DNA from 2 places in the Paenibacillus sp. J22R3 genome. Region 1 is predicted to be linked to the other one. Evidence: riboswitches for the same ligand, from Rfam matches in the RefSeq annotation. Region 1 holds a riboswitch; the other holds the start of a gene.
What was found. Region 1 has a riboswitch for S-adenosylmethionine ahead of metA (homoserine O-acetyltransferase MetA). Riboswitches for the same ligand answer to the same signal wherever they lie in the genome.

Region 2: linked by a shared signal. The riboswitch ahead of AC0YN4_RS28680 (hypothetical protein) and the one ahead of metA (homoserine O-acetyltransferase MetA) in region 1 are both predicted to bind S-adenosylmethionine.

What each region holds. Positions count from the first base shown of each region.
Region 1 covers NZ_JBWDNS010000003.1:200,071-207,914, forward strand. Annotated here, with positions in the region: gene AC0YN4_RS15675 (PLP-dependent transferase) at 1-1,103, opposite strand, end outside; gene metA (homoserine O-acetyltransferase MetA) at 1,143-2,060, opposite strand; SAM riboswitch class I at 2,156-2,262, opposite strand; gene corA (magnesium/cobalt transporter CorA) at 2,743-3,678, shown strand; gene AC0YN4_RS15690 (metal-dependent hydrolase) at 3,739-4,386, opposite strand; gene AC0YN4_RS15695 (MFS transporter) at 4,578-5,852, opposite strand; gene AC0YN4_RS15700 (LysR family transcriptional regulator) at 6,039-6,941, shown strand; gene AC0YN4_RS15705 (histidinol-phosphatase) at 6,955-7,764, shown strand.
Region 2 covers NZ_JBWDNS010000009.1:127,521-135,364, forward strand. Annotated here, with positions in the region: gene AC0YN4_RS28670 (helix-turn-helix transcriptional regulator) at 1-356, shown strand, start outside; gene AC0YN4_RS28675 (aldo/keto reductase) at 425-1,402, opposite strand; SAM riboswitch class I at 1,534-1,684, shown strand; gene AC0YN4_RS28680 (hypothetical protein) at 1,742-2,374, shown strand; gene AC0YN4_RS28685 (hypothetical protein) at 2,540-2,764, opposite strand; gene AC0YN4_RS28690 (polysaccharide deacetylase family protein) at 2,754-3,836, opposite strand; gene sigK (RNA polymerase sporulation sigma factor SigK) at 4,177-4,707, opposite strand; gene AC0YN4_RS28700 (family 78 glycoside hydrolase catalytic domain) at 4,714-7,152, opposite strand; gene AC0YN4_RS28705 (ABC transporter substrate-binding protein) at 7,275-7,844, opposite strand, start outside.

The DNA of each region.
Region 1 (7,844 bases):
AAATCATTCACATGCTCAATGCCGACTGAGAAACGAAGCAGACGGTCATCGACACCGATCCGCTGACGAATTTCCAGCGGAATATCCGCGTGCGTTTGAACGGCCGGATACGTCATCAGCGATTCCACGCCGCCGAGGCTCTCTGCGAAAGCAATCAGCTTAATATGACGAAGGATCGGCTCTATATAAGCGGCTTTCTTCAAGCGGAACGAGAAAATACCTGTGTTGCCGGAGGACTGACGGTTCTGCACCTCATGTCCCGGATGATGAGGAAGTGCCGGATAGTATACATCCTCAATCACTTCATGCGTCAGCAGCCAGTTTGCGATCGCCGTCGCATTTGCTTGATGGCGTTCCATCCGCAGCGCCAGCGTCTTCATGCCGCGCATCAGCAGCCACGAATCCTGTGGTCCAAGAACAGCGCCGAGTGAGTTGTGCAGGAAGCCTATTTCAGCGGACAATTCCTTGCCCTTCGTGACGATAAGACCTGCCAGCACGTCATTGTGGCCGCCAAGGTACTTCGTTGCACTGTGCACGATAATGTCAGCACCAAGCTCGATCGGGCGTTGGAAGAACGGAGTGAGCAGCGTATTATCGACAATGGACAACAGTCCTTTGGACTTTGCCCATGAACAAACCCGTTCCACATCCGTAATCATCATCAGCGGATTCGTCGGTGTCTCGATCAAGATCGCCTTCGTAGCTGGTGTAATCAGCTGGTTCATCGCATCAATGTCATTCGTGTCCACGTAAGAAGCCGATACGCCGAAGCGAGTCATAATCCGCTCCAGCAAGCGGTATGTACCGCCGTATAGATCCAAGGAAACGAGCAAATGATCGCCTTGGCCAAACAGCGAGAAGACAGTGGTCAGCGCAGCCATGCCGCTGCTGCAAGCAAATCCGGCATCACCGGACTCCAGCTCAGCAGCCGCTTCTTCCAGCACGCTGCGAGTCGGACTCTTCGTGCGGGCATAGTCAAAGCCGGTGCTTTCGCCAAGCTTCGGGTGGCGGAAAGCTGTTGCCTGGTAGACCGGGAAGCTGACAGCTCCGGTAACAGGCTCTTTAATGGATCCAATTTGCGCTAAGCGGCTTTCTATTTTCATCTGAAGTGACTCCCTCTCGTCGAATAATGAACTTCATATCTAAATGCCTGCACCTAAGTCATAAGGGGTTTGCTGATAAACGTAGTAATTCAACCAGTTCGAGAACAGCAGATTGGCATGCGCTCTCCAGCTCGACAACGGAAGCTTCGACGGATCATTGTTTGGATAGTAATTCTTCGGCAAAGCAATATCCATTCCTTTGGCCACATCACGATCGTATTCCGCTTTGAGTGACAACGGATCATACTCCGAATGGCCGGTTACGAATACTTGTCTGCCATCTTTGGAAGCGACCAGATATACGCCGGCATCCGGCGATTCAGACAGGATATCCAGATCCGGAACATTGTCGATATCATCGCGGCGTACTTCCGTATGACGCGATTGCGGAACCAGGAACAGTTCGTCAAAGCCGCGTACAAGAGGAACATTGCGCTTCTCCACCGTATGCGGGAAAACGCCGAACACTTTGTCCGTCAACTCGTATTTGGGAATCCCGTAGTGGTGATACAATCCCGCCTGTGCGCCCCAACAAATATGGAAGGTTGACGTTACTCGTCGAGCCGACCAATCCATAATATCCTTCAGCTCTTCCCAATAGTTGACCTCTTCGAATGGAAGCGTCTCTACAGGTGCGCCGGTAATAACCAAGCCATCATAGTATTCATGCTTGATATCTTCGAACGTTTTATAAAACGACTCCAAATGCTCGGACGACGTATTCTTCGACGTGTGGGTCCTCGGATGAAGCAGCACGACTTCCACCTGCAGCGGCGTGTTCCCAATTAAGCGAAGCAGCTGTGTTTCGGTCGTTTCTTTAGTTGGCATTAGGTTGAGAATCGCGATCCGCAGCGGACGGATATCTTGATGATAGGCTACGCTCTCATCCATTAGAAAGATATTCTCATCAGTCAGAACATCTTTCGCAGGCAATTGGTCTGGTACTTTAATCGGCATGATAATCTCTCCTTGTCTGCTTGGATTGTGACTGAGGAGCGCAATGAAAATAGCCCCTCTCATTAGAGAGGGGCACAAATGTATCGTTCATGCGCCTCTCATCTCTCAGAAACATACGTTTCCGCAAGAATTAGCACCGTACGTTTACACGCCGGTTGCCGGGCTTCATCGGGCTAGTCCCTCCGCCTGCTCTTGATAAGAAAGCTTGCTTATTTAATTAACGGAAATACCTTAGCTCCTACTTTAAATCATTCCTTTATTCCCGTCAAGGAGCCCACCTCTACCATCGTCAAAAAACGCGTAACCATGGGCTTTTCCCTGCATATGCTGTTACAGAACCATAGACGCTACTTTCTTCTTGAATGGAAAGACATTGTCGGAGTATACTAGACAAGAATTACGCTTTAACTAGTGAATAATTGACCACAAAAGGGGTGTTTACGACTATGGAAGGCGACCCGAGGCCTGCGGGCAACCGCACTGATAACCGGTTTATACGGAAGATAGCAGGAAGGCTCGCGTCATCGAGCCGTATTCGCAAACGCGCCGCTTCTAGATAGATGGACTAGAGCAAGCAGGGCGGCACCGCGCGCAATATGGCTTGCTTGATGTTGCGCGATTCTGTTCTCCTCCTCTTAGCCGGCATCCGGGAATTACTGCAACAACGAGAGGAGGAACGCGGATGAAAATCCGTCACGTGAATCAAGGTGTTTTCACACCGGTTGATGACATTCAAGCAGCCGTCGTGCCGCCTGCCGAAGGCTTCTACTGGATTGATGCCGACGTAGATGACCTCGCCGTGCTCCAGCCGATATTCGCGCTGCATGAGCTGGCAGTGGAAGACTGTCTGAGCGAAGAAGAGCAAAGGCCTAAGATTGAAATTCATGAAGGCCATTATTTTATTGTAATTAACAGCATCCGATTTGATGATGAAGAAATTTTCCTACGTGCCTTGAACATTTTTCTGGGCCGCCATTATATTATTACCGTTACGAAACAGAAAATTAACGAGCTTCGCGCGTTGAAACCGATCCTGCTCGAAGAGCAAGTCAGCAGACCCGACCGTTTCCTCTATCATTTGGTCGATATCGTCGTTGATAATTACTTCCTCGTCGGCGATCGGATTGAAGCGCGGATCGAGAGCTTGGAAGAAGATATTCTGGTCCACACCAAGAAATCGCATCTGAATGAAATCATCGGACTTCGAAGCGAGATTCTCTGGCTCAAGAAAGTACTTGGACCGCAGAAGGAGCTTATCGCAACGCTTAATAAGAAAGACCTGAAGCTGATCGACGATCAATTGCAGAAGTACTTCAGCGATATCTATGAGAATGCCGTTAAGATCGCCGAGACCTTCGAGACCTACCGCGATCTGATGGGCAACTTACGAGAGGCTTACCAGTCTTCGCTTGCGAACCGCGCGAATGAAATCATGCGTGTCTTTACCGCACTGACCACGATCTTCATGCCACTCACCTTCATCACCGGAATTTACGGAATGAATTTCGACTTTATACCCGGGCTTCATCTGCACGGCGGCTCCTACTTGCTGCTCACTTTCATGCTCATGCTCGGTTTCGGAATGTTCTTCATTTTCCGCAAGAAAGAATGGCTATGATCGGCGAATTAATAAAGCTCTCCCGGGACGTTCGCGGCCTCAGGAGAGCTTTTGTTATGTTTAACCGAATGGCAGCTTAAAGGTCTTCTTAGTCAGCGGGTACAACCATTTGACGCCGCTTGGCGTCAGTGTATCCGCAATAAGATGGGATAGATAACCGCTTATTGCAGTGTAGGCAATCCCTTCGATCTCCAGCTGTTGCTCAAGCCCCCATCCGATTGCTCCCCATGCAGCAACTGCCCAAACGGTATGCGTTAACCCTCGGTGATTCAACCAAGGTACCCATGCAACATACAGGCCAAGCCCCATCAGCCAATGATGACCGATCGCATAACCAGCATACAGAAGCCCTAAGCCGATTATACTCACAAGCGCATCCCGAATCATACCGTTGCGAGAGATGAGACCCAGAAGAAACACGGCTGCTGCGGCAATCGTGAGATACGGATACAATAAATCTTCAAACCAATATAAATACCCCGCTGCTGCTCCTGCTGCGACTCCGCCCCACAGCATGAGTGCGCGGATTATCCTTGCCGGCTTGCTAAGCTTGCTGCTCAGCATGTTCGTACCGTCCAGATCCGCGCTCAAGGCGGAAAATGCCGCAACGATGATAAATGCCGCTGCATTGGTTAGCGTAATGGGATGCGTGGCAGCAGCAACCACCCCGATCGCGACGCCAATCGCCAAGTGTGTCGTCCCTTTCATACCTGCCTCCTCCTTCTGACTGACCATGTAGAAGCGCTGATCGAACGTCAGTTCGCTTTTCGAATGATTATACCTTCTTTTCCATTCTCGTTCAATAGGAATTCCGACATATAAAAAGGCATCGCTTGAAGTGCATTCAAGTGATGCCCCGTATGATAGCTGTGATGAATTGGCAACCAGGCAGCTACGAGTTACACAAGCCCCTCTCCTGCCAACGCTTCTTTGCGGCCTTTGGCAAAATCCACAAAATACAGCAGGATGATACCAATGATGAAGAACGCCAGGAGCGCAAGTATGCCCAGCCGGCTGGACCCTGTTATCGTGCCGACAACGGAGAATACAGCTGGTCCGGCTACAGCGGCGAATTTGCTCGATAAGCTTAAGAAGCCGAAGAATTCGGCCGTTCGCGTTGGCGGCACCAAAGTGGCGTACAGCGACCTTGCCGTAGCTTGGCTCCCTCCTTGCACGAAACCGACCATAACAGCCAGCGCATAGAAATGAAGCGCGCTCGTCATGAAGTATCCAAGCATAACAATCAGCACATATACAAGCAGCGAGCAATAAAGCGAGTACTTCATCCCGATACGCGAGGCGAATCGGATGAAGAGCAGCGTACACGGATAGCCGACAAACTGCGTAATCAGAAGTGCAGCTATCAAATCCGATGTTTCAATTCCGATGCCGCTGCCATAAATCGTCGCCATGACGATCACCGTACTAATCCCATCATTGAAGAACCAGAAGGATGCCATATACTTAAGCAGCTCCGGGTAATGCTTCAGCGTCTTCATCGTATTGGTGATCCGTTTCATCCCGCGCTGAATCCGATCACCGAAACCTGCAGAGGTCCCTCTGGCGGTCTCCTTCACATTGCGCATAATCGGAAGCGAGAACAAGATCCACCAGATCCCGACCGTAACAAAGACGGTTTGCGTTGCCACTGTTTTATTAGGAAAGCCCACTAACGACCATTTCTCAATCATGATTAAATTGACTAGCAGCAGCAAGCCGCCGCCTAAGTAGCCCATCGCATACCCTTTATTACTCACGGCATTGAGTGTCTCCGGTGTCGAAACCTCCGTAATTAATCCATCATAGAACGTATTGGATGCGGCAAAGCCGATCGTACCGATGACAACCAATATAGATGCAAGCAGCCAATCATTGGTCCCAACAAACGCCATGCAGATGGTCGCGATTGATCCGATGAACATGAACACCGATAAGAAACGTACCTTCGAACCTGAATAGTCAGCAATCGCTCCCAAAATCGGACATAGAATGGCTACGAAAATCATTGCAATGGTTTGCGTATACCCCCAGTAATTCTCAGCTGTATTGCCGCTCAAATCTGCGCCAGCCACCGTTTTGTAGTAAATCGGCATGACCGCGGCCATAATGGTTGTGGCAAAAGCAGAATTGGCCCAATCGTACATCATCCAGCTGCGTACTGCCTTCGGATTCATCCTTTTCGCTCCTTTATGGCGCATGAATTGTCACCTTAAACCAACATTCGACAGCATCCTAATTGAATCCTGCTCCAACTCCGGGCGGCCCACAGGCTGTTTCGTACCTTTTGCCGTCGAGCTGATTTTACATTATAATGATATATAGCTGTGATAAAAATCTTTAATCGCTAAAGGAGGGATTCCGTGAATATTAACCAACTCGAAACGTTGCTAACCATCTCACGCACCATGAGCTTTCGTAAAGCAGGAGAGCTGCTTAATCTAACGCAGCCGGCCGTTTCTGCCCAAGTCAAGAGCTTAGAGGATGAGTTTAAAACGGTTCTAATTGATCGGAATCAACCCGTCACATTAACGGACCGCGGACAAGTGTTTCTTGATCACGCCGAGCGTATATTAGCCATCGTAGAAGAATTGAAGCAGAAGCTCTCTGACCTAAGCCAAACGCCGCAGGGTCATATCGTGCTGGGAACGACCTCTTCGATCGCGATTCAAATTTTGCCTCGGGTGCTGTCTTATTTTCAAAACCAATTTCCGCTTATCAAAACAACGATTCACTCCATGCCTTCTTCCGGCGTTATGGCCAGCGTAGAGAATGGTACCGTAGATATCGGCATCACCTATTTGTCGGAACGCAATCCAAATGTGGAAACATCCATCCTGTATTACGACACCTACGAACTCGTCGTTGCTCCCGAGCATCCCATGAGCCATTTGAAGCATACTACCGTAGAATCACTCAAGGACATTCCCATGATTATGCTGTCACCGGACACATTAGGACGACGTTTTCTGGATCAAATCTTCCGCAAATATAACTTGCACCCGAACATCGTCATGGAGCTTTCGAGCAGCGAGGAAGTGAAGCGAATGGTCGAAATCAATTTAGGCGCCGCAGTGGTCTCTAAGCTCTCCATTGCCAAAGAGGTTCAACTCGGTACGCTCAAGCGGATTAAAGTCAATGAGCTCGATATGAGCCATCCTGTCGGGTTGGTTTATAAGTCAGGACGGTACATCAACTCAGCGATGCAGCAGTTTTTGAGCGATTTGAAGGGTATGCCCGAAGATCATTTCATTAGCAGCGAGTAGGAGGAGATTCAGCTTGAAATTTGATTTACATACGCACCACTTCCGGTGCGGGCATGCAGACGCTAATATCGAGGATTATATTAAAGCCGGAATCAAGGCGGGACTGTCCGTCATCGGAATTTCAGATCATTCCCCTTATTTTGCAAGCGAACAGGATCAACCGAATCCCGGCATTGCAATGGGAAAAAGCGAATTTGTTCATTATGTAGAGGAAGTGCTGCGGCTTAAAGCCAAGTACGAAGGCACTATCGACGTCCTGCTCGGTGTGGAGTCCGATTTCTTCCCTCAGCACGCTCAGGTTTATCGCGATGTCTATGCCGGTTATCCTTTTGATTATATTATCGGTTCCGTCCATCAGTCGCGCGGCGTCAGCATCTTCAATCGAAACCGCTGGAAGAACCTCTCCGAAGCACAGCACATCGATGAGAAACGCCATTATTACGAGCTTATCGGCCAATCCGCCCGCAGTGGCATGTTCCAAATTCTCGGTCATATCGATGCGATGAAAGGGTATTACCCTGCTTTCTCCGCCATTGCCGCCGATGCAGCGATTGATGATTGCCTCAAAGTCATTGGGGAGAGCAGCGTCTCCATCGAAATCAACACCTCCGGCAGTACCAAAGATGCCGGCGGCTGGTATCCGTCTGATGCGATATTGGAGCGTGCATTGCACTTTGGTGTGACGGTATCTTTCGGGTCTGATGCTCATAAACCGAGCCGAGTCGGCGAAGATTGGGAGCTTGTTGCGAAGCGTCTGAAGGAAATCGGGTTTACGGAATGGTTCTATTACAAGAATAAGAAGCCCGTAAGTGTAGCCCTGTAGATAAAAAAGTGGACCTGCACGCGGCAGGTCCTAAGTCATATATAATCAAAAGGGGGTCTTGGTTATTATAATACCCCTCC
Region 2 (7,844 bases), on a different contig from region 1:
ACGAAGGACGAGGCACGCCGCATCCGAAATATGAGAAGCGTCTGCTCGAGCTGGTACAAGAGATTCGCAACGACTGCAGCCGTCGCTGGTCGAGCACGGATATGGCGAAGTTTCTGCTCGTCCACGAAGATTATATGAGCCGGCAGTTTAAAGCGATGATGGGTGTCGGTCCCAATAAATTCGTGCAGACGGTGCGCCATCAGGAAGCCAAACGGCTTCTGCGGGAAACGGATCAGACGATCGAGTGGATTTCAGGGGCGGTCGGCTATGAGGATTTCCACTATTTCAGCCGTATTTTCAGACGCTGGGAAGGGATGTCTGCCATGCAGTTCAGGAAGCTGTCGCGGACGATATAGCAGATTGACAAAGAAGGACAGCCTCTGTATCGCCAGATCCGTCGGATGATTGGAGACTGTCCTTTTCCTTAAGGTAATCGGTAGAGCGCGAACGGTTTGCCGAAACGGAATGCGTCACTCCATTCATTCAGCGTATCCGTCAATTCCGAGCCGAGATTCATTTCTACGCTGTTCAAATTATCTTCGAGCTGCTCGACTCGTGTCGCACCGACAATGACAGTCGAGATTGCGGGCTTATCCATAAGCCAAGCCAGCGACATTGCACTCGCACTATGTCCGCTGTCAGCCGCGAGGCTGCTTACCTGTTGCCCCAACGTAACTCGGCGTTCGTCTAAGAAGCGAATAAAGCTCGGGTCCGTAATCACTCTGGAGCTTGTCGGTGCTTCTTCAGCCGTTAAGCCATATTTGCCGGTCAGAATACCGCCCGCCAGTGGGAAATACGGAATGATGCCTACGCCTTGATCCAAGCACACCGGGACAAGCTCTTGCTCAGGTGTCCGATCTGCAAGGGAGTAGCTGGTCTGAGTGGAAACAAACCGCGCAGTTCCTTTAGAATCGCTAATCCCGAACGCCTTCATCAGCTCCCATGCTGCATAGTTGGAAGCGCCGATATAGCGAACCTTCCCTGAACGAACCATATCTTCGAGCGCACTTAACGTTTCTTCGAGCGGCGTGTTCGGATCGAAGGTGTGAATTTGATACAGGTCGACGTAGTCGGTTCGGAGACGTTTCAAGCTATTCTCCAGCTCTTGCATGAGGTGGCGGCGAGAGGATCCTCTAGCATTCGGACCTGCGCCACTCACTAACCCCGCCTTCGTAGCCAGCACGGCTTGGTCCCGTTTCCCCTCTAATGCCAACCCTATGATTCGTTCCGATTCTGTGCCTGCATAAATATTAGCCGTATCTATAAAATTAATGCCCTTATCCATGGCGTGATGGATAATCCGTATCGATGTATTCTGATCGGCACGTTTCCCGAATGCATTGGTTCCCAATCCTAATACGGATACTTCCAGCCCGCTTCTTCCGAGATAACGATATTTCATAGCTGCTGAGCCCCTTCCTTCATGACGAGTCTATTAACTTATTATACCTTAAATGGAGACGCCGCCAAATGAAGTATCCCTTGACATCAAGCCTGTTTATGTAGCATAATGGTAAAAATTTAATATGTTTTTTCTTATCAAGAGTAGGTGGAGGGACAAGCCCGATGATACCCGGCAACCGACAAACCTTTGTAACTGGCGAATGCTTATCGTCATAATCAATGGGATGCACGGTGCTAATTCTTGCGGAACGCTTAATTAAGCGAATCTGGGAGATAAGAGCGAGGATCAATGACATTACATTCCTATGACCTTCTCTGATTCCAGAGGAGGTCATTTTTGTTTTCTATAAACTACAACACTTATGTAACGCAGAATGCTGCATTCGAAGCATTGGCTCGAACGCAAACCAATCTGCGAAGGAGGATCATGATGCTAAACACGATTCCTGACCATACGACGATAGATGAATCGGCCGAGTATCAACGGGATACGCTGCCCCAGCTGATTGCTTTGCTCAATTTGAGAAATTCGGTCATTGGCTATTCGCTCGAGTTTATGCAGCAGTGCAAAATTAGCCGTATTGAATGTTTTCAATTCGAAAGCGAGCTTGCAGAGAAGCTGCAGCCCGGCCATGGCCGCGATTATTTCTGTGGTTTAGTTGCGATTACCACGACAACGGGAGCAGTCGGGCTGGCGGAGTTTGCCCTCCCACGCAAGAGTCTCAATTGTGACTTGGTCATGTGGGCTTCCCCGCTTCAGCGGATGAAGGAGCAGACGTTGCTCGAGAGCTTCAGCTACGTTCAGAGCAAGACGGATTCTTGGGGACCCGTAAGGTCCGAGCTCGTTGCATCAGCGCTATTGAAGCTGAACGGGAATCCTGAACCGGCTGTATTGCAGAATGAGGATAAACGGTATCTTTGGGATCGTTCGTACCTGCTTCGCAATACGCAAGCGTATGTTTCGTTCTAGACGAGTAGCAGCGGCACCAGGCATACAGAACGCTCTAACGAACCGTACAGGTCTTATTTTGACGATAACACCAGCAAAATAAATCTAACGAACCGTAGCGGTCTTATCTGGCTGCGAATGGGTCGTTTTGAGCGATTTTTCCTGAAATAAGGCCGCCGTGGTTCGTTAGAATTTCAAAGCCCAGAATTCCGGCCAAATAAGGCCCGTACGATTCGTTAGAATTTCGAACATGCTTATTACGGCATGCAGCATTGGGCAAATCATGTCTCTGGTGCTTGCCCAGCTCCTCCATCCGCTCGCATCTCCCACCGCGTCCTCATCCACGACACCGGGTTTCCATGTTTGCCACCACCTCATACTCGCTCCCGTACGGTCCATCTCACCAACCATTGCTCATGCGCCTCTTCTCCTGCCGCAGCTTGAACGCCGATTCCGCCAACAACGCGGCGACGATCATCATCGCGGCCAATGTCCATAACGCCTCGCGTTTACGCTCCGGCGCGCGGTCGAAGCGGGCATGGCCAAGCCGCTGCTCCGCTTGCTTCATCAGCGCCACCTGCAGATCGGGATCATTCTGCGCGCCTCCGGCGTTAAGACGGAAACCGTTGCTCTGGCGGGGGCTGTCGAGACCATCTTTTACAGTCAGCGTCACATCAATGCCCAGCTGCGCGCAAATATCGAGCAATGGCTTGGAGAACGCTCCGTACGGGAAAGCGAGCACATGGTTCGAGGTGCCAAGCTTCTGCTCCAATATGGTATTCGCTTGCTCTAAATCGGCTTTTATCCGCTCCTTATATTCCTCCTTCGTCTCCCTTCTGCCCTTATCTTTCAAGTAAATAGGTCCGGTCAACGCAGCAATCCGATGCTTGCCCTTCGCATCCGTGGGCACATAGCGATGAGAATCAAACGAGTGACTGTAAAATGAAATGCCGGTCCGGCTCATCTCCTTTACCTGGTCCCAATTCAGCTTGGAAACCCCGACGTGACGAGGGTTGCCAATCGTGTTGACGATTAGAAAGTTGGTCGCCGGTGCCTCATACTTGCTCAGAACCGGATAGACATCCTGATAGAAGGATTCATAACCGTCGTCGAACGTGAGCAGTACCGCATTATCCGGAACCGGGTCTCCCCGCAAAATAAATCCGCGGTACTGATCCATCGTTATCCAGTGAAAATTGTTGGCCTTCATTAATTCAAGCTGGCGCTCAAACTTGCTTATCGATAGCGCTCCGGCATCGTTGTGCGGATTCTTCATGACTTCGTGATACATGAGTACAATCACGCGATCCTTATAATACTCGCCATGAGGTTCATTCTGGCCCGGCCTTAAATCACGGTTACCAGCGGCACTCCCCGCTCCATAGAACAATCGTCCGACCAGCGGCATGCGAGCATGATAGGTTTGGATGATCAATACACAGCAAATAACAGTCAATCCCAGCAGCAGGGATGTGAGCACCATGTATCTGGTTTTTAATGACATAGGATCAACTCCGTAGTTCAATGTAAAGGTGATTCAACTAATCGCACTTTCATTTATTCAACGAAGCTAATTCGACAAATGTTGCCTAAGCTATTATTCAGTCCTAAGAAAACAAAGAAAAGGCGGCATGTCATACCACCGAGTCAGGTTCATTATAAAATCGTTTCATCTGCCCCGACTACTGTAATCCGTTGACTGACTTTTCCGCACTTCCTGTCAGCGATTCCCCGACAACAAAACAGCCACCGCCGAATAAGTCATTCAGCGGTGGCTGTTTATATTGGCATTAACGCCTTATCTTTTGTGCTTGTATCCCTTATTACTTCTTCGCCTTATAAAACTCATGATACAGCTTCATCAGCGCCCGCTTCTCGATGCGCGACACATACGAACGCGAGATGCCGAGCTCCTTCGCAATTTCCCGCTGCGTCCGTTCCTCGCCGCCTGCGATCAGGCCGAATCGGCCGACGACGACTTCCTTCTCGCGGTCATCCAATATATCTAAATTTTTATAAATCTTGCTCTTCTCGATTTTGAGTTGCACTTTCTCCGCAACATCATCGGCTTCCGTGCCGAGGATATCGATCAAGGTGATTTCGTTGCCTTCCTTATCCGTTCCGATCGGATCGTGGAGGGACACATCCTTACGCGTCTTCTTCAATGACCGCAAATGCATCAAAATTTCATTCTCGATACAACGAGCCGCAAATGTCGCGAGCTTCGTCCCTTTTCCTGTCTGGAAGCTTTCAATCGCTTTAATAAGCCCGATCGTACCGATCGAGATGAGGTCTTCCAGATCTTCACCGGTGTTGTCGAACTTCTTGACGTTGTGTACGCAACCCGATGTCATTAGTTGCTAGTATAACGGCCAATTCAGCACGACGTGATCACCGGGACCATACGATGAATCCCCGCAGAGAGCCGTCACTCCTTCCGGTACGGATAAATTTATACGCGCGACCTCCGGCATTTCCGGTTGGCGTTCTATTCGTACTTGCAAAGGACCTCCTAAGGTGGGAATGGACCCTTCTGCCCAATTCAGTTCGCCTAATAAACGGGGCTGAATCCGAAGCGACCGGTTATGGGCTTCCAGAGGCTGTATACCAACGATAGAATGAAGGAACAACATGACCGGCATACTGCCCCATGCATGGCAAGCGGAACTAAAAGAGATCTCTGCGGAGTGTTCATCCCGATAGAATAGATCCCACCATTCCCAGACCGAAGTCGCGCCGGCATCCAACATGCTGCCGTATCTCTCCCTTACAAGCTCCAGCATTCGATCTTCCCGTTTCATCTTCAGCATAGCTCGGTAGACAACCATCATAAAAAAAGGACTCGCTTTAATGGCCTTTCCTTCAGCATCCGGCGCGAATACACTACGGTAAATCGCTTCGCTTCGTTCTTCCCCGGCCTCATGCAGTACAAGTATGGCCAATGCGTTGGCTGATTCGCTGAACTGGCTGCTTGGTTGTCCGTCAACCAGACATTCCATGTAGGCATTCCATTCAGGAACCCACAGTTTATTCCGGATGCTTGCTGCCAGTCGGCCGGCAGTTTCGCTGTAATACGCAAGCGCCTCATGATCTCCGAGAAGTGCCGCGTAGTTTACCATAAGCTGAATGGCTTCTAAATAAAGAAGGTTAAGTGCCGATACGATGCCTCCGCGTTCTACGTCCGGCCATCGGCCAAGAGGGGCTTCGCCGGCGTCGATATAAGCCCAGTACGGTACATTCTCGAGCAGACCCTCTTCATTCTCGAAGCCGGAAAACCAGCGGAGAGCCTGGACGATGTTAGGCCACCACTGGGCCAGCAGGCCATCATCTTCATAAGCGGACACGTACTCACCAAACGAGCTGACCCAATGAAGACAGAAGGATGGAATGGGCGGATAATTATGATGGCCGTCCGGATAACGCTGCGCGGTCATCCCCTGCCAATCCTGCGACTGGCCGATCTGCTCCAGCAGCTTGCGATGCAATCTTCCATCCCCGGAATAATAGGTCTGATAAATGCCCTGCCAACGCCCGTCCCCCATCCACTGCTGCTGTTCGCGGCTTGGAGAATCGACGAAAGCATCCTGCATGCAGATCCGAATCGTATGCTCGGAAATGTCCCATATCTGCTGCAGCCGTTCATCGCTGCATCGGAAAGCAGCCGGACGTTCGACCGGATATCTGCGAGTCCGCAATCCGACGCGGTGCAGGATAATAGAGCGGTCATCCGCATGCCTTATCCTCAATTGCATATACCGGCCTGCCTTCCAGCCAAAGCGAACCTCAACTTGTTGCCGGCCTTCCTGCAGAATAAACCGATCCATGGAACGGTTATTATTGACGTTTAGATAGGCTTTGCCATTCCACAACTCTTCGGCATATACAACATCCACGATGGTACCTGAAGTTCCCGTTACGTCAAGCTGCAAGTAGCCCGGCTCTATCCGCCCGAAGTCATAGGTCAGGATCTCCGCATGATCCGGATCTGATGGCTGCGACCAAATATCAAACGGCTCAGAAGTCACTTCCGACACTTCAATGGCATTCGTTTCTTCTATTATAGTCAGGTGCAGTCTTTCCAAGGGTTCGGCCGACTTACGGACGCTGCCCCGGCTTACCAACCTGAGAGCATCGATTTCGTTCTCTTCCATTAACGGTATGGGTCGCTCGATAAAATTCCAGAAAGGCGATAGTCCGATTCCCCGCTGCTTAGCTTGCTGCCAATCCTCTTCAATGAAATCCGGAAGCTGCCATCCTTGCAATTCTTCTCTGGCATCAAAGATCTCAACCGGCCCTTGACAGCCATTGACTCGGGGAGCTCCGCTATCGTAAGCATCGGATTTGCGGCAGGACCAGGTGGCATCTGTCCCGATGAGCAACGGCTCTTTCCCATTGGCAGCTACCTGCAACTCCGCCACCAAGGCAGGAATACGGTCGATGGACTGGCCGGTACCGTAGCCATAATACAACACCATGACGGCAATGGTGTTAAGCCCGCTCCGGAGCAGTCCCGATACCTCGATTTCGTCCACATACTGCCAGCGGGGATCGCTCCTGCAAGGTCCTCTCCCCGCATACCTGCCGTTCACATAAAGAATGTATCTGGAATCTGCGAATATCTTCAGCTTACCTGATGTCAGGCTATCCTCTGCTAACTCAAAGGTTTTGCGGAAATAACAGAAAGACTGATAAGGATGCTCATAATGCGTTTCTACCTCGGCAGGATGCCAGATTATCCCGGTCCCCTGCCCCCATGACATGCCCACCGGACGTTTTCGAACAAATCGTGAATTAGCCAATGCTCAATCCTTCCTCCCTTGCAGCGTATATGAGAATGCAACTCTTCCCACTCCTCTGTCTTTTCGAAAATTCAAACAGGATGCAAAGCACAATCCGCTCTGCATCCTGTTTGAATATCATCCTAGCCTTGGCTCTGTGCAGCCAAGAAAGCGTCGATTTGACTTTGCAGTTCTGCTTGAATTTTATCGATGCCAGCTGCCTTCAGCTGTTGTTGCAAGTTCGCAAGACCTTTATCCGTATCTTGGATGAGACCGTATTCAAGTGGTGTTCCGTAGCGCAGCATCACATTTCCTACGTTCGTGACTTCGTTCAGCACCTTCGAGTTGTCGAAGACGAAAGTTTCGAGCGGGTAGTGGAATACTTGACCGATCCATTTGTTCTCGACATCTTGTGCAGCTTGCGGGTAAGTCGTGTCAATACGGTTAAGCGGAGAATTCCATGCCCAGTTCGAGAACGTGTTGAAATTGCCGTATTTATCTGTCTTCGTAAATTTGTCATCGCCGTTAGGCTCATAGTTCGTCCCGGCAATTCCATACATGATCAAGTCATGAAGTGTCTTATCGTTCTGAAGCAAATCAAGCACCATAAGCGCGCGTTCCGGATGTTTGGAAGAAGCATGAACGGCAATACCGTTCTGCGTGGAAATCGCGGCCGTTTTTTTGCTAGCAGGAGAAAGATCTGCCAGCGCCAC